DNA from 2 places in the Mesorhizobium sp. P2_B11 genome. Region 2 is predicted to be linked to the other one. Evidence: riboswitches for the same ligand, from Rfam matches in the RefSeq annotation. Region 2 holds a riboswitch; the other holds the start of a gene.
What was found. Region 2 has a riboswitch for thiamine pyrophosphate ahead of thiB (thiamine ABC transporter substrate binding subunit). Riboswitches for the same ligand answer to the same signal wherever they lie in the genome.
Positions count from the first base shown of each region.

Region 1 (11,079 bases), on a different contig from region 2:
TGTTTTCCTTGCCATTTTCGCGGTGCTGCTGGTGGTTTTCCGGCAGCGGGCATGGGGCGCGCTGGCCGGCTTTGCCGCGTCCTTCGTTGCCTATTTCGCCATCTCGCACTGGGCCCAGCATCCCGGCTGGTGGCCGCATCTGTGGTTCTCCAGCATCGAACAGCACTACAATATGGATGGCTTCGAGCCGCCATTTTCGGTCGCCGCCTATCTCAAGGCGTTCGCCGCGTCCGTCCTTCGCGCCATTGGGCTCAACAGCTGGGTCGGCGTCTCGGTGCTGGCGCTGGCCGGGTGGTTTGCGCTGGCCCGTGCCGGCTTCCGGCTCGATCGCCGCGCCGGCATCCTGCTGGCCGCACTGGTGCTCGGCGTGCTGGCGAAGTTCACCGTCTTTCCGATCCATGACACCCGCATCTATTTTCCCAACCTTCTGCCGCCCTTCCTGCTGCTGGTGGGTCCGGTCATGGCGCTGTGGGCGTCGGCAAACCTGAGGCGGCCCATCGACTTGCACGCCCTTCCCGGAGATAAGCCATGAGTTCTGTATCCGGTCTGGCGCGCATTGCCCTTTCGCTCGGTCTGCCCGCCGGTCTGCTCGACCGCGGGCCGGCGCTGCATGGTACCAAATTCCTGGCCAAGGCGGCGCTGAAGGCGCGGTTTGGCGGCGGGCAACCGTTCCAGATGGTCAATGTCGGCGCCTGCGATGGCGCGCTGTTCGACGACGTCACGCCATGGCTGCATCGCATCCCGCGGGCGCGGGCCGTGCTGGTCGAGCCGATCCCGTACAATCAGAAACGGCTGCGCGCCAATTACCCCGACACGGAACGCTTTATCATCGAGCCGGTGGCGGTGACGAAAACCAAGGGTACGATCACCGTGCACACTTTCGATGCCGCCGCACTCGAGGCCGGCACGCTGCCGATCGAGTTCATCGGCTGCTCGTCGGTCACCGACACCAATCTGATGTCGGGCAAGAACGCCTGGGGCGAGGCCGACGCCAATTTCAACAAGTTCGCGCCGCATCTCAGGGACATCGAGGTGCCGTCGGAAACGCTGCAGACGCTGCTCGACCGCAACGGCGTAACCCATATCGACGCCTTCCTGGTCGATTGCGAGGGCGCCGACTGGATCGTCTTCGAACAGCTCGACCTCAACCGCTACCGTCCCGGCATGATCAAGGTCGAGGTCGGCGCACTGCCGGCAGCCGAGATCGGCCAGGTCGTGGTCAAGCTGAAGACCGCGGGCTACCAGGTCGGTTTCCAGGCCGAGGACATCTGGGCCTTCGCCTGAGCCGGCCGAGGGTGCTTGACAAAACGACGTCAGCCCGCTCAACTTGAGGCATTCACCAGGGGGGTCCCGACAAGGGGCTGAGATACTGCTGGCTTTCGCAGCGCAGTGACCCGTTGAACCTGATCCAGTTCATACTGGCGTAGGGACGGTGCAAGCGCTTTGCGGGATTCCATGCCCGAGGTCCTGTTTTCGAGCAGGGCAACCAAGGCGTCTTTTCATCCTTCCGGCACAGAACTGGGTCTCCAATGCACGAGCAAAGGAGCCTCACAATGAATGCCTTTACCCCCGCCGTTTCGACGGGACCGCTGCCTGCCTCCCGCAAGATCCACAAGCCCGGTATCCTGCATCCGCACATCGCAGTGCCGATGCGCGAAATCTCTGTTCATCCGACGGCCGGCGAGCCGCCGGTCACCGTCTACGATCCATCCGGCCCCTACACGGATACGGCTGTCGAAACCAGCATCGAAAAGGGCCTTGCCCGGCATCGCCACGAATGGATCACGGCGCGTGGCGACGTCGAAGCCTATGACGGCCGCCATGTGCTGCCGGAAGACAACGGATTTGCGACCGGCGAGCGCCTGACGCCGGAATTTCTGGTTCGCAACCGACCGCTCAAAGCCAAGGCAGGCAAGGCGGTGACGCAGCTTGCCTACGCACGCGCCGGCATCATCACGCCTGAGATGGAGTTCGTCGCCATCCGCGAGAATCTCGGCCGCGAGATGCTGCGCGGCCAGTTGCAGCGCGACGGCGAAAGTTTTGGCGCTGATATCCCCGACTTCGTCACCCCGGAGTTCGTGCGCGACGAGGTGGCGCGTGGGCGGGCCATTATCCCTGCCAACATCAATCATCCTGAAAGCGAGCCGATGATCATCGGCCGCAATTTCCTGGTGAAGATCAACGCCAATATCGGCAACTCGGCGGTCACCTCCTCGATGGCCGAAGAGGTGGAAAAGATGGTGTGGGCGATCCGCTGGGGCGCCGACACGGTGATGGACCTTTCGACCGGCCGCAACATCCACAACATCCGCGAATGGATCGTGCGCAATGCGCCGGTGCCGATCGGCACGGTGCCGCTCTATCAGGCGCTCGAAAAGGTCGGTGGCATCGCCGAAGACCTGACCTGGGAGGTTTATCGCGACACGCTGATCGAGCAGGCCGAGCAGGGCGTCGACTATTTTACCATCCATGCCGGCGTGCGGTTGCACTACATCCCGCTCACCGTGAACCGGGTCACCGGCATTGTCTCGCGCGGCGGCTCGATCATGGCCAAATGGTGCCTGCACCACCACCGCGAAAGCTTCCTCTACGAGCATTTTGCGGAGATCTGCGACATCTGCCGCGCCTACGATGTGTCCTTCTCGCTCGGCGACGGCCTTCGTCCGGGCTCGATCGCCGACGCCAACGATGCCGCGCAATTCGCCGAACTGGAAACGCTCGGCGAACTGACGCAGATCGCCTGGGCCAAGGACTGCCAGGTGATGATCGAAGGCCCCGGCCACGTGCCGATGCACAAGATCAAGCAGAATATGGACAAGCAGCTCGCCGTTTGCGGCGAGGCGCCGTTCTATACGCTGGGGCCGCTGACGACCGACATCGCGCCCGGCTACGACCACATCACGTCGGGCATCGGCGCGGCGATGATCGGTTGGTTCGGCACCGCCATGCTCTGCTACGTGACGCCGAAGGAACATCTCGGCCTGCCGGACCGCAACGACGTCAAGATCGGCGTGATCACCTACAAGATCGCGGCGCACGCCGCCGATCTGGCCAAGGGCCATCCGGCGGCGAAACTCAGGGACGATGCCCTTTCCCGGGCCCGGTTCGAGTTCCGCTGGGAGGACCAGTTCAACCTGTCGCTCGATCCCGAAACCGCGCGTTCCTTCCACGACCAGACCTTGCCCAAGGAGGCGCACAAGGTGGCACATTTCTGCTCGATGTGCGGGCCGAAATTCTGCTCCATGCGGATCTCTCACGACATCCGCGCCGAGGCGCAGAAGGAAGGCATGGCCGCCATGGCGGCGAAATATCGTGCCGGAGGCGACCTCTATATGCCTGCGGATGAGACCGGCTCACCGGCAATTCCGGCAGAGGCGCCGGCGCCGTGATGAGGGTGCTGGTCAAAGGGGCCGGCGTCGCCGGCCTCACCGCCGCCTTCGAGCTCGCCGGGCGGGGCGCCAGCGTGGTCGTTGCGGAGACAAGGCAAAGCCTTGGCGGCAATGCGTCGTGGTTTGCCGGCGGCATGCTGGCGCCCTGGTGCGAGCGTGAAAGCGCCGAGCAGCCGGTTCTGGACCTTGGACGCGGCGCGGCCGACTGGTGGGAGGCGGCAACACCTGGCCAGGTGACACGGGCTGGGACACTGGTCGTCGCGTCGCCAAGCGATGCAGGTGAACTCGACCGGTTTGCCAGCCGCACGTCGGGCTACCGGCGTGTCGACGAAGACGAAATAGCGCTTCTCGAGCCGGATCTCGCTGGCCGCTTTCGCCGCGGACTGTTCTTCCCCGGCGAGACCCATCTCGACCCGCGCCAGGCGATGGTGGCACTCCATGGAAAGCTCACAGCCATGGGCGTCGAATTCCGCTTCGGCACCGATGGCGATCAGCTTTCCGGTTTCGATCGCCAGATCGATTGCAAGGGAATGGCGGCGGTCAACGACGGGCTGCGCGGCGTTCGCGGCGAGATGCTGATCCTGCGTACGCCTGACATTTCGCTGTCGCGACCGGTCCGGCTGCTTCATCCTCGCTTTCCGCTCTATCTGGTGCCACGCGCCGACCAGCGTTTCATGGTCGGCGCGACGATGATCGAAAGCCGGTCCGAAGAACCGGTTTCAGTCCGTTCGATGATTGAGTTGCTCAGTTCTGCCTGCGCCCTGCATCCGGCATTCGGCGAGGCTGGCATCATCGAGACCGGCACCGGTCTTCGTCCAGCCTTTTCAGACAATCTTCCGCGCGTCGAGGTTTTTGGAAACGCGGTCGCGATCAACGGACTGTATCGCCATGGCTTTCTTCTCGCGCCCGCTATGGCGCGGCTGGCGGCCGAACGCGTCTTCAATGACGACAAGGAGCGTGCGCATGAAACTGACCGTCAACGGCGAAGTGCTTGAGTTCGCCACCACGACGTTGGCGGGCCTGCTCGCCGCGCTCGACTATGAAGGCGACTGGCTGGCGACCGCCGTCAACAGCGAAATCGTCCACAAAGCCAACAGGGCGCAGTTCCAGTTGAGCGACGGCGACCGGATCGAAATTCTTTCACCGATGCAAGGAGGCTAGAATGTTCGAGCTTTTCGGAACAACACTGTCGTCCCGGCTGCTTCTCGGCACGGCGCAATATCCTTCGCCCGCCATCCTTGCCGAGGCGGTCAAGGCATCGGGCACGTCGGTGGTGACCGTTTCGTTGCGGCGCGAGATGGCAGGCGGCAGGGCTGGCGAGAAATTCTGGTCCCTGATCGGCTCGCTCGGTGTGAAAGTCCTGCCCAACACGGCGGGCTGCCATTCCGCCAAGGAAGCCGTCACGACGGCCAGGATGGCGCGCGAGGTCTTCGGCACCTCCTGGATCAAGCTCGAAGTGATCGGCAACCACGATACGCTGCAGCCTGACGTGTTCGGCCTGGTCGAGGCCGCGCGCATCCTGGGCGACGACGGTTTTGCGGTGTTCCCCTATACGACCGATGACCTTGTCGTCGCCGAGCGTCTGCTCGAGGCGGGCTGCAAGGTGCTGATGCCGTGGTGCGCGCCGATCGGCTCAGCCCTTGGGCCGGTCAACATTGGGGCGCTGCGCTCGATGCGCGCGCATTTCCCCGATGTTCCGTTGATCGTCGATGCGGGGCTTGGACGGCCGTCGCATGCGGCAACCGTGATGGAACTCGGTTTCGACGCGGTGCTCCTGAACACCGCGGTTGCCAAGGCGGCCGACCCGGTGGGCATGGCGCGCGCCTTCGGCAAGGCAGTCGAAGCCGGCCGCGAAGCTTTCGGTTCGGGACTGCTCGAGCCGCGCAATGTCGCCATGCCATCGACGCCGACCTTCGGCAGGGCGATTTTCTCATGAAGCTCGATCCCTTCTACCTGATCGTCGACAGCGCTGCCTGGGTCGAGCGGCTGATACCGCTCGGCGTCAGGCTGGTGCAGCTTCGCATCAAGGACATGGACGGGGGCCTGCTGCGTGCGGAAATCCGCAAGGCCAAGGCCTTGTGCGCCCGACACAACTGCCAACTCATCATCAACGACCACTGGCGCCTGGCAATCGAGGAGGGTTGCGACTTCGTCCATCTCGGCCAGGAGGATCTGCAGTCCGCCGACCTCGCACAGATACGCGCGACAGGCACACGGCTCGGACTGAGCACGCATGATCACGCCGAACTGCAAATGGCGATGGCCGCCAAACCCGACTACATTGCGCTTGGCCCCGTCTATCCGACCATCCTGAAGAAGATGAAATGGGCGCCGCAGGGGCTTGAACGGATCGGCGAATGGAAGAGCCGGGTCGCGCCCACCCCATTGGTCGCCATTGGCGGCCTCAATCCTGACCGGCTCGGCGGCGTTTTCGATGCTGGCGCCGACAGCGCCGCGGTGGTCACGGACATTACGCTCAATCCAGATCCCGAAGCGCGCGCCGGGGAATGGATTGAAAAGACGAACCGATGGCGCTGAGGCAGGAACCGCATGTGCTTGTCGTCGGCGGATCGGATTCCAGCGGCGGCGCCGGACTTGCGCGCGACATAGAGACGGTATCTTCCGTCGGTCTGCGCACCTGCCTTGCCGTCACAGCGGTAACGGTGCAGACCCACGACGCTGTCAGCGACATCCTTCATCTGCAACCCGATCTCGTCGCCGATCAAATGCGGGCGGCGTTGCAAGCCAATGAAGTTGGGGCCATCAAGATCGGCATGCTGGCAACCGCGCCGATTACCGCTGCCGTCGCCGCCGTGCTGCGTGAAAATCCATCGATACCGGCAGTGCTCGATCCGGTGATGGCTTCCACGTCGGGCCGGGCGCTTCTGGCGGCCGATGCCGTCGCTGTCATGAAGCGCGATCTGATGCCGCTTTGTCGCCTGGTCACGCCAAATCTGCTCGAACTGGCGCTGCTGGTCGGCGCCGAGCCGGCGGCGGATGAGAACGGCCTCGTGAGACAGGGCCGGGAATTGCTGGCCGCCGCCAGCGCTCAGGCTCTGCTGATCAAGGGCGGGCATGCGAAAGGGAACAGGTCGACTGACATCCTGCTGATTCCGGGCAGGGAACCGGTCCGCTTCGACATGCCGCGCCTTGGTGTAACGATGCGCGGGACGGGCTGCATGCTGGCCAGCGCGATCGCGGCGCATCTGGCGAAGGCGAGGGCGCTGGAAGACAGCGTGCGCGACGGCAAGCAACTGGTCTTCCAGGAGCTTCTCAAGGCCGGCGTCGCTCACGCGTCGCCAGGCAATGCCGGCCCGCGCCGTTCGGCCATGTAGCGGCCCGGCGAGGTCCCGAGCGCCTTCCTGAACATGGTCACGAAACTGCCTGCGCGTTCATAGCCGGTCGAGCGCCACGCTCTGGATCGAAGCGCCGGTGGCCATGCGCTGCAGCGACGCCACCCTGGTCGCGCGTGTCGCTGGCGAAGCACATCTTGGCGCGGTTGCCGCCGAAATATCCTCCCTTGCCGCCGCCGGCGCGTATTTCGTGCTGACCGGCAAGGCGCAGTCGATCCAACATCTGAGCCGCGTTTTGAAAACCGCAGGCGTCGGCTCGTCGCGGATCAAAGCCAAGGCCTATTGGGCGCCTGATAAGACCGGGCTGATTGAGCCCGGCCAAGACATTCTGCCCCGTCGTCGCTCGGCTTTTTGCCGATGTCGCAAACAGGCTTCAATAGCCCTGCCGGTCCGCCCTATAGTCCGCCCGCTTTATTCCTTTGGAGTCGCGGGCAATGGCAGAGTTTCCGAAACAGGCGAAGGTCGTTATCGTCGGCCTGGGTGGTATTGTCGGCGCATCGATCGCCCATCACCTGATCGAACGCGGCTGGACCGATATTGTCGGCATCGACAAGTCGGGCATCCCGACCGATATCGGCTCGACCGCGCACGCCTCCGACTTCTGCTACACGACCAGCCACGACTATCTCTCGGTCTGGACGACCCAGTACTCCATCGATTTCTACGAGAAGATGGGTCACTACGCCCGCATCGGCGGTCTCGAAGTCGCGCGATCAGGCGACGACACCTGGATGGAAGAGATCAAGCGCAAGCTTTCCTCCGCCAAGGCGTTCGGCACCCGCGCGCATTACGTCTCGCCCGCCGAGATCAAGGCGATGTTCCCGCTGATCGAGGAAGATCAGGTGATGGGCGGTATGTTCGATCCCGACGCCGGCCTCGTCATCCCGCGCTCGCAGACGGTTGCCGGCAAGCTTGTCGATGCTGCCGAAAAGTCCGGCAAACTCCAGGTCTTCGGCAACACGCCGGCCACTTCGCTGATCGTCGAGGGCGGCCGCATCAAGGGCGTCGTCACCCATCGCGGCACCATCATGGCCGACCATGTCGTCGTCTGCGCCGGTATCTGGGGCCGCCTCATCGCCGAAATGGTCGGCGAAGACCTGCCTGTCATGCCGGTCGACCACCCACTGACCTTCTTCGGCCCGTACAACGAGTTCGAGGGCACCGGCAAGGAAATCGGCTTCCCGCTGCTGCGCGACCAGGGCAACTCGGCCTATATGCGCGACACTGGCGACCCCAAGACCACCGAGGGCGGCCAGATCGAGTGGGGCTACTACGAGCAGACCAACCCGCGCCTCTGCCACCCGCGCGAGCTCCTGGAAAAACATGAGGCGCGCCTGTCGCCGTCGCAGCGCGACCTTGACATGGAACAGATCATGGAGCCGCTCGAGCGCGCCATGGAGCTGACGCCAATCCTTGGCGAGATCGGTTTCAACGAGAGCCACTCCTTCAACGGCCTGCTGCAGGTTTCCGCTGCCGGTGGCGCCTCTTGCGGCGAAAGCCAGAAGGTGCGCGGCCTATGGTACTGCGTCGCCATCTGGGTCAAGGACGGCCCCGGTTACGGCAAGCTGATCGCCGACTGGATGACCGACGGCCGCACCGAGATCGACCATAACTCGATCGACTATGCCCGCTTCTACCCGCACCAACTGGAAGAGAAGTTCATCGAAGGCCGTACCTTCGAGGCGGCCCAGAAGATCTATTTCCCGGCCGTTCATACCCGCGAGCCCTATGCCACCGGCCGCAACGTCAAGCGCTCGCCGTTCTACGAGCGCGAGGTCGAGCTCGGTGGTTACTTCATGGAACTCGGCGGCTGGGAGCGCGCGCATGGCTACAAGGCCAACGAGCACCTGCTGGAAAAATACGGCAACCGCGTGCCGGTGCGCGAGAACGAGTGGGACTCCAGGCACTTCTGGCGCGTCTCCAACGCCGAGCATCTGGCGATGAGCGACGATTGCGGCATCGTCAACCTTAGCCACTTCCACATGGTCGACATCGAGGGACCCGACCATGTCGAGCTCCTGGAATGGCTCTGCGCCGCCAAGATCGGCGGCGATGGCAATATCGGCAAGGGCGTGTACACCCACTTCCTCGACGACGAGGGGATGGTGCGCGCCGACTTCACCGTCTTCCGCATGGCCGACCGCTGCCGCCTGGTGAACGGTGCCGATGCCGGCCCGCGCGACTTCCACTACATGAAGCGCGTCGCCGAGGATCGTGGCCTCGACGTCACCATCACCGATACCTCGGAGAAATTTGTCACCGTTGGCATCTGGGGCCCGAACGCCCGCGAGACGCTGAAGAAGGTGGTGGCGGACCCTGATGGGCTCGACATCGAGAATTTTGCCTTCGCCGCGATCAAGCAGATCGAGATCGCGGGCAAGCCGGTCACCGCTTTCCGCATCTCCTATGTCGGCGAGCAGGGCTGGGAACTGCACATGAAATACGAAGACGGCCTTGCCGTCTGGGATGCGCTGCGCTCGACCGGCGTTATGGCCTTCGGTGTCGAGACCTATGCCAATTCGCGCCGCATGGAAAAGAGCTTGCGCCTGCAGAACGCCGACCTGCTGACCCAGTACAACCTCATCGAGGCGGACCTTGCCCGCCCGAAGGTCAAGGACGTCGATTTTCGCGGCAAGGCCAAGCATCTCGAGTACAAGGCGCGCGTGCACCAGCCCGCCATGCTGTGCACGCTCGTCATGACTGAAAACACCGACAAATCAGGCGTGAAGCGCTACCCGGTCGGAACACTGCCGGTCATGGATCCGGAGACCGGTGAAGTGCTGGTCGACGAACTCGGTCGCCGCTCCTACACGACCTCCATCGCCTTCGGCCCGACCGTCGGCAAGAACATCGCGCTGGCGTATCTTCCTCACGCTTACTGCCAGCAAGGTCGAAAGCTGAACGTCGAGTATTTCGCCGAGACATATCCGGTCGAAGTCGTCGGCATTGGCTACAAGCCGCTCTACGACCCGGAGAACCTCAAGCCGAGAAGTTGAGCGGAAGCTGCAATCGCGGAAGTATGAATGCAAAGCCCGGCTCATGGCCGGGCTTTTTGCTTTGTCGGCCGCTGATTCTCGCTTACCTTGCGGCATGTCTGCTTTTTCGCGCGCAAGACATCTCCTCTCGGGCAGCGCCGCGCTGGCGCTGGGGCTCTGGCTGGCGTCAGCAGTTGATGCCGCCGAGCCGGTCGATGTCGAGCTGGTGCTGGCCGTCGACGTCTCGCTGTCGATGTCGCCGGCCGAACTCGAAATACAGCGTCACGGCTACGCCGCGGCGCTGACGCACGACAATGTGCTGCAGGCGATTGCCGATGGCGCCTATGGCAAGGTCGCCGTCACCTATGTCGAATGGGCGGGAGCGACCACGCAGGTGGTCGTCGTGCCGTGGACGGTGATCGCCAGCCGGGCCGATGCCGAGCGGGTTGCGGCGCAGCTTTCCGCTCATCCGCCGGCCAGCGCCCGGCGCACCTCGATTTCCGGCGCGCTCGAATTCGGCAGCGATCTCTTCGCCGAAAGCGGCTTTCGGGGGACGAAGCGCGTCATCGATATTTCCGGCGACGGACCCAACAATCAGGGCGCGCCCGTCGACATCACCCGCGATGCGGTGGTCAAGCAAGGCATCATCATCAACGGCTTGCCGCTGATGACGCGCGGCGGCGGGTTTGGCGGCTACGACGTCAACAATCTCGACCGCTACTACAGCGACTGCGTTATCGGCGGGCCTGGCGCCTTCATGATCCCGGTCAATGACTGGACGCAGTTTCCCGAAGCGATCCGCCGCAAGCTGGTGCTGGAACTGGCCGGCCCTGCTTCACCGCAATGGGCCCGGGAGGAAGCCGCTCACCCGCCGGTGGTGCTGGCGCAGAACCGGCCGACCGATTGCCTGGTCGGCGAAAAAATGTGGCGCGACCGCAGCTGGATGTTCGACGCTCACTAGGCTTCAGGACAATGCGTTGCGGATCAGGCGGTCCAATGCGTCCGCCATGCGCGGCGGGGACGCGACTTCCCCGGCGTCGAGCGGGATCCTGCCAGGCGTCTTGTTGGCGTCCATCAGGTAGGTCTTGCCGTCATGCACGGCGAAGTCGAACTTGCCATAGTCGAAGCCCAGCTCTTTGCGTCGACGGCGCAGGTCGTCGGGAACAGGACAGATTTCGCTGCGAAACACCGTCGCGCCCTTGATGATGCGGTCGCGTGAGACGAAGCGACCGCAAAAATCATAGTCGCCGCAGAAGACCCAGTAGCGCAGGCCGAACCCGTCCGGCTCGATTTCAGGCAGGAACCGTTCGACCAGCAGGGCCGGGTCATCGAAAGCTGCTGGCGGCACCAGCGACGGGCTCT
Region 1 covers NZ_JBFUDF010000003.1:538,073-549,151, forward strand. The annotation lists gene AC1DYJ_RS11145 (hypothetical protein) at 1-532, shown strand, start outside; gene AC1DYJ_RS11150 (FkbM family methyltransferase) at 529-1,284, shown strand; TPP riboswitch at 1,332-1,448, shown strand; gene thiC (phosphomethylpyrimidine synthase ThiC) at 1,554-3,389, shown strand; gene thiO (glycine oxidase ThiO) at 3,389-4,384, shown strand; gene thiS (sulfur carrier protein ThiS) at 4,353-4,550, shown strand; gene AC1DYJ_RS11170 (thiazole synthase) at 4,552-5,325, shown strand; gene AC1DYJ_RS11175 (thiamine phosphate synthase) at 5,322-5,927, shown strand; gene AC1DYJ_RS11180 (hydroxymethylpyrimidine/phosphomethylpyrimidine kinase) at 5,918-6,724, shown strand; partial or broken gene AC1DYJ_RS11185 (helix-turn-helix domain-containing protein) at 6,679-6,829, opposite strand; gene AC1DYJ_RS11190 (GcvT family protein) at 7,177-9,738, shown strand; gene AC1DYJ_RS11195 (DUF1194 domain-containing protein) at 9,833-10,678, shown strand; gene AC1DYJ_RS11200 (hypothetical protein) at 10,682-11,079, opposite strand, start outside.
Region 1: linked by a shared signal. The riboswitch ahead of thiC (phosphomethylpyrimidine synthase ThiC) and the one ahead of thiB (thiamine ABC transporter substrate binding subunit) in region 2 are both predicted to bind thiamine pyrophosphate.

Region 2 (11,079 bases):
CCAGCGCGAATTTTTGCTTGAACGACAGTTTCTTTGCCGGCCCTTTAGGTGCTGCCGTTTCGCCTTTGGGCGCAGCCGGTGGGTCGCCGGCCTCAGTCTTGGTCCGCGCCTTGCGGTCATCGAGCCTTGTGCCGCCGCGCTGCGCCAGCATGTCGGAATAGCCGCCGGCATATTCGACCCAGCGGCCGCCACTGTCCGGCGCGATGATGCTGGTTACCGTGCGGTCGAGGAAGTCGCGGTCGTGGCTGACCAGGATGACGGTGCCGGCAAAGCCGGCGACCAGCTCCTGCAGCAGTTCCAGCGTCTCCATATCGAGATCGTTGGTCGGCTCATCAAGAACCAGAAGGTTCGCCGGCCGCGCCAGCACGCGGGCCAGGATCAGCCGCGCCCGCTCGCCGCCGGACAGCTCGCGCACCGGTGTGCGTGCCTGCTCCGGCTTGAACAGGAAATCCTTCATGTAGGAAACGACATGGCGTTGCTCGCCATTGATGACGAGGTTCTCGCCACGACCGTCGGTGAGATACTGCGCCAGCGTCTCCTGGGGATCGACCGCCTCGCGCTTCTGGTCGAGCGTAGCGATCTCCAGATTGGTGCCGAGCCGCACCGAGCCGGCATCGGGCTTCATCTCGCCGGTCAGCATCTTCAACAGCGTCGTCTTGCCGGCGCCGTTCGGCCCGACCAGACCGACGCGGTCGCCGCGCTGGATGCGGGTCGAAAAGCCTTTGACCACGGTGAGGTCGCCAAAGCTCTTCTCGATGTTCTTGGCCTCGATCACCAGCTTGCCGGATTCGGCGGCATCGCTGGCCACCATGGTGGCGGTGCCTTCAGCGCCGCGATGGCCACGAAAACGCTGGCGCATGGTCTGCAGTTCGCCGAGGCGGCGCATGTTGCGCTTGCGCCGCGCCGTCACGCCGTAGCGCAGCCAGTGCTCCTCGCGCACGATCTGGCGACCGAGCTTGTGCTGCTCGCGCTCTTCCTCTTCCAGCACCAGGTCGCGCCATTCCTCGAAATGGCCAAAACCCTTGTCGAGGCGGCGGGTCTGGCCGCGATCCAGCCAGACGGTGGCGCGCGAGACGCGTTCGAGGAAGCGGCGATCGTGCGAGATGACGATCAGCGCCGAAGAGGTGCGGACGAGCTCCTCTTCCAGCCACTCGATAACCGACAAATCGAGATGGTTGGTCGGCTCATCAAGAAGCAGAATGTCAGGCTCCGGCGCCATGACGCGGGCAAGTGCCGCGCGGCGCGCCTCGCCGCCGGAGAGGTCGTTGGGACTTTCCGTACCGGCAAGGCCGAGATGCTCCATCAGATAGGTGGCGCGGTAGGGATCGTCGGCCGGTCCCAGCCCCGCCTCGACATAGGCGCGCACATTGGCAAAGCCCTCCATGTCGGGCATTTGCGGGAGATAACGCACCGTCGCCGAAGGCTGGCGGAAGACCTCGCCGTCCTGCGGCTCGATCAGCCCGGCGGCGATCTTCAAAAGCGTCGACTTGCCCGAGCCGTTGCGGCCGACCAGCGCGATCTTGTCGCCGGCGGATGCGGTGAGTTCGGCGCCATCGAGCAGCGGTGCGCCGCCGAAGGTCAGTCTTATCCCGTCGAGATTGAGAAGGGGCGGGGCCATGTCAGCTTTCAGGCAAGGGGAAGGGGTGAGCAAGCAGCAGCGCGCGGCCGTGGCCGAGCGCGATTTCGAGCCGGCCCCCGGACTTGTTGGACTTGACTTCGTTGGAGATGGTCAGCGACGAGCCGAAGGCGACCTCGACATGGTCGAGCGGCCATTTGGCGCCGGACACGGTGAGGCCCGAAAGATCGGAAAAGCCGAGCACGGAGAACAGCGTGCCGTCGGCATAGTCGAAGCCAGCCTTGCCCGGTAGCAAGGGCACCCCCTCCTGCGCGCCGCTGGTCAACAGCACTTTCGTGCCGGCCTCGGCCAGCCGCAGGCTGAGCGCCAGATGCAGGAAAGCGTGGTCGGCGCGCTTACCGCCGAAAGCGCCGGCCAGAACCAGGCTGGTGGCGCCGCGTTCCAGAGCGGCTGCGATGGCCAGTTCGCCGTCGGTCTTGTCTTTTTCTGGCGGAAATACCTGGCGCGGCACGGCGGCGAGATCGGCGGGCAGGTCCGCCGGAACGGAATCAAAGTCGCCCACCCATAGCTCCGGCATCAGGCCGAGCATCCGGGCATGACCGATGCCGGCGTCGGCGGCGATGACGCGCGTGCCCTCGACCTGACGGTCGAGCCGCGGCGTGCGGATGAGATCGCCGCCAAGCAGGATGGTGAATGTGCTCATATCCGGTGGCCCTTACCAGCCCGGCGAATGAAACGGAAGGCCGGCCGGTATTGCTGTCGGCAAACTTCCACTTGCGTGGCACCTTGGCCGGGCCTATGTGTCGAAACGCTCTAACGGGGTGCCGGACGCGATCTTCGCGGACCGGCTGAGAGGCAGTCTCGCCAACCCGCTGAACCTGATCCGGCTTGTACCGGCGGAGGGATTAGACGCTTCGGACAGAACCGACGCCTCAATTCCTTTCAACACGAATGAAGGAGGCGCCGATGCGCATGTTCTTGTCCCGTCTTGTCCCAGCCCTGGGTCTTGCCGTTTCGCTTCTCGCTGCGCCTGCGTCCGCGCAGGAAAAACTCACCGTCTATACCTATGAGAGTTTTACTGCCGACTGGGGCCCGGGTCCTGCGGTGAAGAAGGAATTCGAAGCCGAATGCGGCTGCAGCGTCGATTTCGTCTCGGTCGCCGACGGCGTCGCGCTGCTCAACCGCGTCAAGCTGGAAGGGGCGTCGACCAAGGCGGATATCGTGCTTGGCCTCGACACCAACCTCACCGCCGAAGCCAGGGCCTCCGGCCTGTTTGTCCCGCATGGCCCGGTGGCTGAAAACAGCGTGCCGGGCGGCTGGAGCGACGATATTTTCGTCCCCTTCGACTATGGCTATTTCGCCGTCGTCTACGACACCGAGAAGCTGAAGACCCCGCCGAAGAGCCTGAAGGAATTGGTCGAAGGCGCTGCTGCCGACAAGATCGTCATCCAGGATCCGCGTACGTCGACGCCGGGTCTCGGCCTCCTGCTGTGGGTCAAGTCGGTCTATGGCGACAAGGCGCCGGAAGCCTGGGCGAAGCTCAAGCCGAAGGTGCTGACGGTGACGCCGGGCTGGAGCGAGGCCTATGGCCTGTTCACCAAAGGCGAGGCGCCGATGGTGCTGTCCTACACGACCTCGCCGGCCTACCACATGGTGGCCGAGAACACCGAGCGCTACCAGGCGGCGTCCTTCGAGGAGGGCGAGTATCTGCAGATTGAGGTCGCCGGCATCACCACCACGGGTGCGAAAAACCCGCTGGCGGCAAAGTTCCTGGCCTTCATGACCGGGCCGAAATTCCAAAATGTCATTCCCGAAACCAACTGGATGTTCCCGGCGGGCAAGACCGACAAGCCGCTCAACCCGGCGTTCGACAAACTGGTCAAGCCGGCGAAGACGCTGCTGTTCAGCCCGGAAGAGGTTGCGGCCAACCGCAAGGCCTGGGTGGATGAGTGGCTGGGTGTGATGAGCAAATGAGCGCCCTCTTCACCCTCCCCCTTGTGGGGAGGGTCGATCCGCGAAGCGGAGCGGGGTGGGGGTAGCGACGTTGAACCCAGCCTCACCCCCACCCCGGCTCGCGGACACCGCTTCGCGGCATCCGCGCTCCGACCCTCCCCACAAGGGGGAGGGTGGAAGGCGCGCAGCCTCTGATCCCCGCGTCACCGCTGGCATTGTCGCGCTCGCGGCCATCGCGCTGCTGATCGGCGGCGCCTTTGCCGGGCTCATCCGCGAAGGCGCGCACGACCTCTCCGGCGCCCTATCCGCCTTCGATCTCTATCTCCTGCGCGTCGTCCGCTTCACGCTCTGGCAGGCCGTGCTTTCGACGCTGCTTTCCGTCGTACCGGCGCTGTTCGTCGCCCGCGCTCTGTCGCGGCATCCGCGCTTCCTCGGCCGCGGCTTCATCCTGCAGCTGTTCACCGTGCCGCTGGCGCTGCCGGCTATCGTTGCGGCGCTGGGCATACTGGCGCTCTATGGCCGGGCCGGCTACTTCGCCGCGATCGGCGGCCAAAGCTGGCCCGATATCTATGGGCTGTCGGGCATCCTCGTTGCGCATGTGTTCTTCAACCTGCCACTGGCGACGCGGCTGTTCCTTGAGGCACTGGGCACGGTGCCGACCGATCAATGGCGGCTGGCGAGCCAGCTCGGCATGGGGGCTAGGCCAGCCTTCCGGCTGATCGAATGGCCGGTGCTGCGGGCAGCACTGCCGGGCGTGGCCGGCCTTGTCTTCATGCTCTGCATCACTTCCTTCACCATCGTCCTCATCCTCGGCGGCGGGCCGGCGGCGACGACGCTGGAGGTCGCCGTCTACCAGGCACTGCGCTTCGACTTCGATCCGGCCCGAGCGGTGACGCTGACGGTGCTGCAGATTGCACTGACCTTTGCCGTCGTGCTGGCGTTGGCGCGGCTGGGCGCCAATGTCACCGGCGACGCCAACCTGCCGGTGGCGCCGCGCCGCTATCTCCCGGCCGGTAGAGCCGAGACGGCGCTCAACGCTGCCCTGATCGTGCTCGCCTTGCTGTTCGTCGCTGGGCCGATGGCGGCAACTGTCGCATCTGGCCTTGGCGCCGATCTCAGCCGGCTGGCCGGCGAGAGCGCCGTGCGACAGGCGACGTTGACCAGCGCCGTCCTGGGCCTGCTGGCGGCGCTGCTTTCGGTGGCGCTGTCGCTGTCGCTGATCATGGCGCGCCGGGCGCTGTCCCTGCGCCGCCGCGTCGGTGCCCGCCCGTTGCTCGAATATGTCACCGACACCGGCGCCGGTTTTGTCCTCGTCGTGCCTCCCATCGTCATCGGTGCCGGCTGGTTTCTCTTGCTGCGCACGATCAGCGATGTCTTTGCCATCGCGCCGGTCATGGTCGTCACCGTCAACGCGGTGATGGCGATGCCCTTTGCCATCCGCGCCATGCGCCCCGCCTATGATGCGGCGAGCGAACGCCACGAAAAGCTGTGCGCACAGCTCGGCATTTCGGGCTGGAGCCGGCTGCGTCTGATCGACTGGCCGTCGCTGCGGCGGCCGCTGGCCACCGGTTTTGCCTTCGCCATGGCGCTGTCGCTCGGAGATCTCGGCGTCATCGCGCTGTTCGGCAGCGATTCGGTGCAGACATTGCCTTTTCTGCTCCTCGCGCGCATGGGCAGTTATCGCACCGCGGATGCTGCCGGACTGGCTTTGCTGCTTGGACTGATCTGCCTCGCACTGGTGGTCGCCGCGGACTGGTTGGGACGGGGAGAAAGATCGTGAATTCCGCCAACAAGGGCGCGGCCGTGCGGCTGGACAAGGTCGCATTCAGCTATGGCGAGACGCCGTTCCTGTTCGATGTCGAATTCGCCGCCTCGAAGATCACCGCCATCATGGGCGCGAGCGGTTCGGGAAAGTCGACCTTGCTCAACCTGGTGGCCGGCTTCGAGACGCCGCAATCCGGCCGTGTGCTGATCGGTGGCGCTGATGTTGGTGCTTCCGCGCCTTCGGCACGGCCGGTCTCGATGGTGTTCCAGGAGAACAACCTCTTTGCCCATCTCTCGGTGGAAAAGAACGTCGGGCTCGGCCGCTCGCCATCGCTTAGCCTGACGCAAACCGATCGCGCTGCAATCGCCGACGCGCTCGAGCGTGTCGGCCTTGCCGGCAAGGAAAAGCGCCTGCCGCGCGAACTCTCCGGCGGCGAAAGGCAGCGCGTGGCGCTCGCCCGCGTGCTGGTGCGCGACCGGCCGGTGCTGCTGCTCGACGAGCCGTTCGCTTCGCTCGGACCGGCATTGCGCGACGACATGCTCGACCTGGTGGCCGGCGTCCATGCCGAGCGGCCGATGACGGTGCTGTTCGTCACGCATCAGCCGGAAGACGCGCGCCGCATCGGCGAGGACATGGTTTTTCTCGACAATGGCAGGGTTGCCGTAACGGGAACTGCGGCTGATTTTTTCGATGGCACTGGCCCTGAAGCATTTCGGCGCTATATCGGCGCAAGTTCGGGCGGATCACGCGATATTGCCCGGAAGCGGACATAATTTACGACCAAACCGGCTACAGGTGATGTGGCGCTTGCTTGCCATGGTCCAGCTGATGTGGCTAGGTCCGCCCAGTATTGGTCCGGCACAAGCCGTGATTTGCCCCCTACAGCGCCGCATCCATCCGGATGCGTAAAACGCTGTAGGTTTTTTGATTTGTGCAGGATTGCCACCGAAAATTCGTTTTTTCGCTGGCGCGGACCCCTTGGGTCCAGGTCATGCGCCGAGAGCTGAAGGGACGCCGTGCTGTCGACCGGCACTGACACTTTGAGACGCAGGCCGCTGGCGCGCTTCCTGGCGCTGGCCGGCCTTGCCGTGGCGCTGGCCAGTTGCCAGATGTTCACGCCTCCGGAAGTGCAGGAATCCGGCTTCCAGCCTTCCGACAAGCCGATCACGGTCGACAATGTCGCCGCCAACAGCAAGCTCGCCGAACTGGCGAAGGCGCAGCACCCGCGCATCCTCGCCACCTATGGCGGCGAGTATTCCGATCCCAAGCTCGAGCGCATGGTGGCCAAAGTCGTCGGCAGCCTGACCGTGGTGTCGGCCAATCCGACCCAGACCTATCGCATCACCATCCTCAATTCGCCCAACGTCAACGCCTTCGCGCTGCCGGGCGGCTATCTCTACGTCACTCGCGGCCTCCTGGCGCTGGCCAATGATTCGGCCGAACTCGCCGCCGTCATCGCGCATGAGATGGGCCACGTCACCGCCAATCACGGCCTGCAGCGCCAGCAGCTCGAGGCCGAGGAAGGCCTGGCGACCAAGGTGGTCTCCGATGTGCTCGGCGACAGCCCGACCGCCAAGGCGGCGTTGATCCGCGGCAAGCTCAGGCTGGCGCAGTTCTCGCGCAACCAGGAGCTGGAGGCCGACGCCATCGGCATCAAGTCGATCGGCGAAGCGGGCTACGATCCCTATGCCGCCGGCCGCTTCCTGCAGTCGATGTCGGCCTATACCGATTTCCGCTCGATATCAGGCGCCACCGATGCCAGCCTCGACTTCCTGGCCACGCACCCCAACACGCCGCAGCGCATCGACCTGGCGCAGCGCCATGCCCGCCAGTTCGGCGCGCCGGGCGTCGGTACGCGCGACCGCGATTCCTTCTTGGCCGGCATTGACGGCCTGCTCTACGGCGACACGCCGGAAGAAGGCTATGTGCGCGGCCAGACCTTCCTGCATCCGGGGCTCGGCGTATCGTTCACCGTGCCGGACGGTTTCCTCATCGACAATACGGCTGCGGCGGTGACGGCGACCGGCCCGGGCGACATGGCGGTCCGCTTCGACGGCGTGTCGATCGACAAGGACCGCGCGCTGACCGACTATATCAAAAGCGGCTGGGTGGCCGGTCTCGACGAGACCAGCGTGCGCCAGGAGACCATCAACGGCAATGAGGCGGCGACCGCGCATGCCGGCGCCGACGGCTGGCAGTTCGACATTGCGGTGATCCGTGCCGGCGGCCAGGTCTACCGGCTGTTGACGGCGGCCCCCTCGGCCAGCACGACACTCGACCCGGTGGCGCGCTCGGTCAGCGGCTCGTTCCGCATCCTGAGTGCGGCCGAAAAGGCGGCGCTGAAGCCACTGCATATCCGCGTCGTCACCGTTCAGGCCGGCCAGACCATGGGTTCACTCTCGGCGCAAATGGTCGGCGTCGACCGCAAGCTCGACCTGTTCAGGGTGCTCAACGCGATGTCGCCGGGCGCCTCGGTTTCGGCCGGCGACAAGGTCAAGATCGTCACCGACAAGTAAGAATTGGGCAGGCAGGCGGCGCTGCCGGTCGCAGCCGGTGGTGGCGAAGGTGATTCCACCCACATTGTCTGGTCGGCCACCAATGACCGCCGCGGTCAGCCAGGGCTGCCGCCGCCGCCTTGTCCGCCATTGCCGCTGCCACCGCCCCGCCAGGGCACAGTGAATGGATCGGGTTCGCTCGGCATCGGCACGGGTCCGAGCAGTTTCGGGAGGGGCTCCCTTCTCGGCTTGGCGACCTTGGGCGGCTTCGTGCGAATGACCTTTGTCTTGATGATCGTTTTCGTTTCGGGCTTGCAGGCTGCGATCGCCAGGGCATTGCGCCCGGCAGGACCGAGAATGCTCATCGTATAGATGTTCTGGCGTTCGATACCGGCCCTGAGGAAGGCCACGGCACGGGCCGAGTCGGCGGGCACGCCATTGCGACCGTCCTTGAAGATCACGGCGAGATCGTTCATGGCATTGCTATGTCCCATCGCCGCCGCCTTGAGCAGCAGGTCCAATCCCTTGCCGGTATCGCGTTTCACGCCGAGGCCATTGAACAAGGCTCGTCCCCACGCCGTCATCGCGTAAGGGTCGCCCTTGGCGGACGCTTCTGAATAGAGGCCATTGGCTTTCGTGGAATCCGCAGTCGTCCCTATTCCGGACGAGGCGATGCGGCCGAGTTCGAAGACGGCCCGGACATGTCCCCTGTCGGCAGCCAACTGGATCGCCTTGCTGGCTTCGTCGACCTTGCCTGACGCCAGCAAGGCACGCCCCAGCTCATAGTGGAAGCGGGCGATGTCGGGGTAGGCCTTCACCGCCGCCTGGCAAAGCTCGACCGCGTTGCCGCCGATCTCGTTGGGCAGCAGTCCTGGGACCACGCCTTGCAGGTCGAGGGGTTCGCCTGCCGCCTGGTCGCAAGGGTCGACCTCTGGCGACAGCGTCATCGTCGCCCGTTTCGACGAATTGTTGGCTCGGATTTCGAAGCCGATCTTGACGGCAGCTGTCGAGCCGACCTGCGGCTCATAACGCAGATCACCGACTTCATTGGCCATCATGCTCGATTGTAGCGACAGGATGCGGTCCGGCAGCGACAGCGTTCCCGTTGCCGGATAGCTGGCGAGCTTCAGGCTGATGCCTGGATCCTTTGCCGGCAGATCCAGCTTCAGCGGCACCGGGCCTATTCCGACCGGAACCTTGACATCGCGATCGCCGATCGCCTCGGCGGCGCCGGAAATATGGATGCCGCGCTCCAGCACCCGCTGCTTCTGCTCATCCTTGAGCGAGGCGATGATCTGCTTGCCGTCGGCGCCCTCGCCGCTCTTGACCCGCAGCACCAGAACGCCTTTGGATTCGCCGCCCCAGTCGTCGTGCGTGGCGTAGGCCAGCGTGTCGACTTGTTCCTGCGCGCCGACGCCCTTGGGGACTTCCATCTTCAGACGCGGCAGATCCTTGCTCTGGATCGGCTGGCCCACTTTGACAGGTTTGCCATCCAGCGTCAGCCGGCCGAGCGTCGGCGGGCTTTCAATGCTGACGGTGACCGCGCCGCCGTCGACGTCTACAGGCTGCGGCAGGTCCAGCGCGACAGGACCGACGCCGGACGGCACGACCTTCTCCAGCACTGGCGGCAGCGAGGGCCGGGTCACACGACGCATCAGCACGACGTCGTCGATCAGCGAGGAGTTTTCCCACGGAACCTGCTTGCCATCCGTGGCCTTGACGACATCACGGCGCACCGCGGCCATGACCGTGCGTATCTCCTGGTTCGGCGCCAGCGCCCGGCGCGAGAATGCCGACGAGAAAGGGCTGAGATTGCCGGACCCGTCATAGGCGATCGCTCCAGGTTCCGTGGCAAAGGCGATCAACGTGTTCTGCGAGCTTTTGACTTGCGCGAGGCCGGTGCCGCTGGTGGCGATCAATTGATCGCGCAGCCAATAGTCCTTGCGTGGAAACGGATTGTTGCGGCAGGCATCGAGAATGATCACCTGGATCTTGGATTTCGAGCGCAGCTGCTCAAGCACATCATCCAGCTTGACGGCCTGGACCTCGATGTCGGCTGCATCCTTGAGCGAGGCATCGACCGGGATCAGAAAATTCTCGCCGCCGATCTGGAAGCCGTGGCCGGAGTAGTAGACGACGGCCAGATCGGCGCCGTCCGCGGCCGCGAGATAGTTGCGGAACTGCTCCTCGAACTGAAGTCTGGTGACGTCCTTGGCAAGGAATACATTGAAGCCAGCCTGCCGAAAAGTGTTCGACACATCGTCGACGTCGTTGTCAGGATTCTTGAGAGCGGGAATGTTCCGGTACTCGGAATTGCCGATGACAAAGGCAACCCGTCGATCGGCGCGAGCATCGAATGTCGTCAGGCCCACGAGGACCAAGGCCGCAAGGATCGCATAGCATCGCAACATGACAAACCTCCATCCGCTATGACCGGTTCGGTCGCACGAACGCAGCGGCCGGTCTGTAAAGCGGGTCACAATCTGCAAATATATTGTAGAGGAATGCCGCCATGACGGCGATACATTATTACTTAATCAAATTCTTACTTATCACCTCAGAAAAATCGCAGGTGCGTTCAGGCTGCCTGCGTCTGAAACTCCGGGTTCTGCTTGACCAGCGCGACCTTGAGCTTTTCCATCGCGCGGGCCTCGATCTGGCGGACACGCTCCTTGGAAATGCCGAGCGTCTCGCCGAGCGCTTCCAGTGTCGCGCCGTCGTCGCTCAGCCGGCGTTCCTCGATGATCCTGAGTTCACGGGCATTGAGCGCGCCGAGCGCTGCCCTCAACCAGAGCAGGCGGCGTTCGAAATCGATGGTGTCGCTGGCGACTTCGTCCGGCAGCGGATCGTCCGAGATCAGGAAGTCCATCCGCTCGGTGGTGCCGGTATCGTCGGCGAGTGGCGCGTTGAGCGAGGAGTCAGGCGCGGAAAGCCTGGAATCCATCATCGCCACATCGGCCTCGGAGACGCCGAGCGCCACCGAGACTTCGCGGTAGAGCGTGGCGTTGGAGATTGGCTCGGCGCCATTGGCCAGCCGGGCACGCAAGCGCCGCAGATTGAAGAACAGCGCCTTTTGTGCCGAAGAGGTGCCGCCGCGCACGATCGACCAGTTGCGCAGGATGTAGTCCTGCATCGAGGCACGGATCCACCAGGTCGCATAGGTCGAGAAGCGCACCTCGCGCTCCGGCTCGAAGCGCGCCGCCGCTTCCAGCAGCCCGACATGGCCCTCCTGGACCAGATCGCCGAGCGGCAGTCCGTAGTGGCGGAATTTCGAAGCCATCGAGATGACC
Region 2 covers NZ_JBFUDF010000002.1:561,280-572,358, forward strand. The annotation lists gene AC1DYJ_RS07085 (ABC-F family ATP-binding cassette domain-containing protein) at 1-1,618, opposite strand, end outside; gene AC1DYJ_RS07090 (thiamine diphosphokinase) at 1,620-2,279, opposite strand; TPP riboswitch at 2,384-2,498, shown strand; gene thiB (thiamine ABC transporter substrate binding subunit) at 2,543-3,550, shown strand; gene thiP (thiamine/thiamine pyrophosphate ABC transporter permease) at 3,744-5,309, shown strand; gene thiQ (thiamine ABC transporter ATP-binding protein) at 5,306-6,067, shown strand; gene AC1DYJ_RS07110 (M48 family metalloprotease) at 6,404-7,810, shown strand; gene AC1DYJ_RS07115 (caspase family protein) at 7,906-10,200, opposite strand; gene AC1DYJ_RS07120 (RNA polymerase factor sigma-32) at 10,368-11,079, opposite strand, start outside.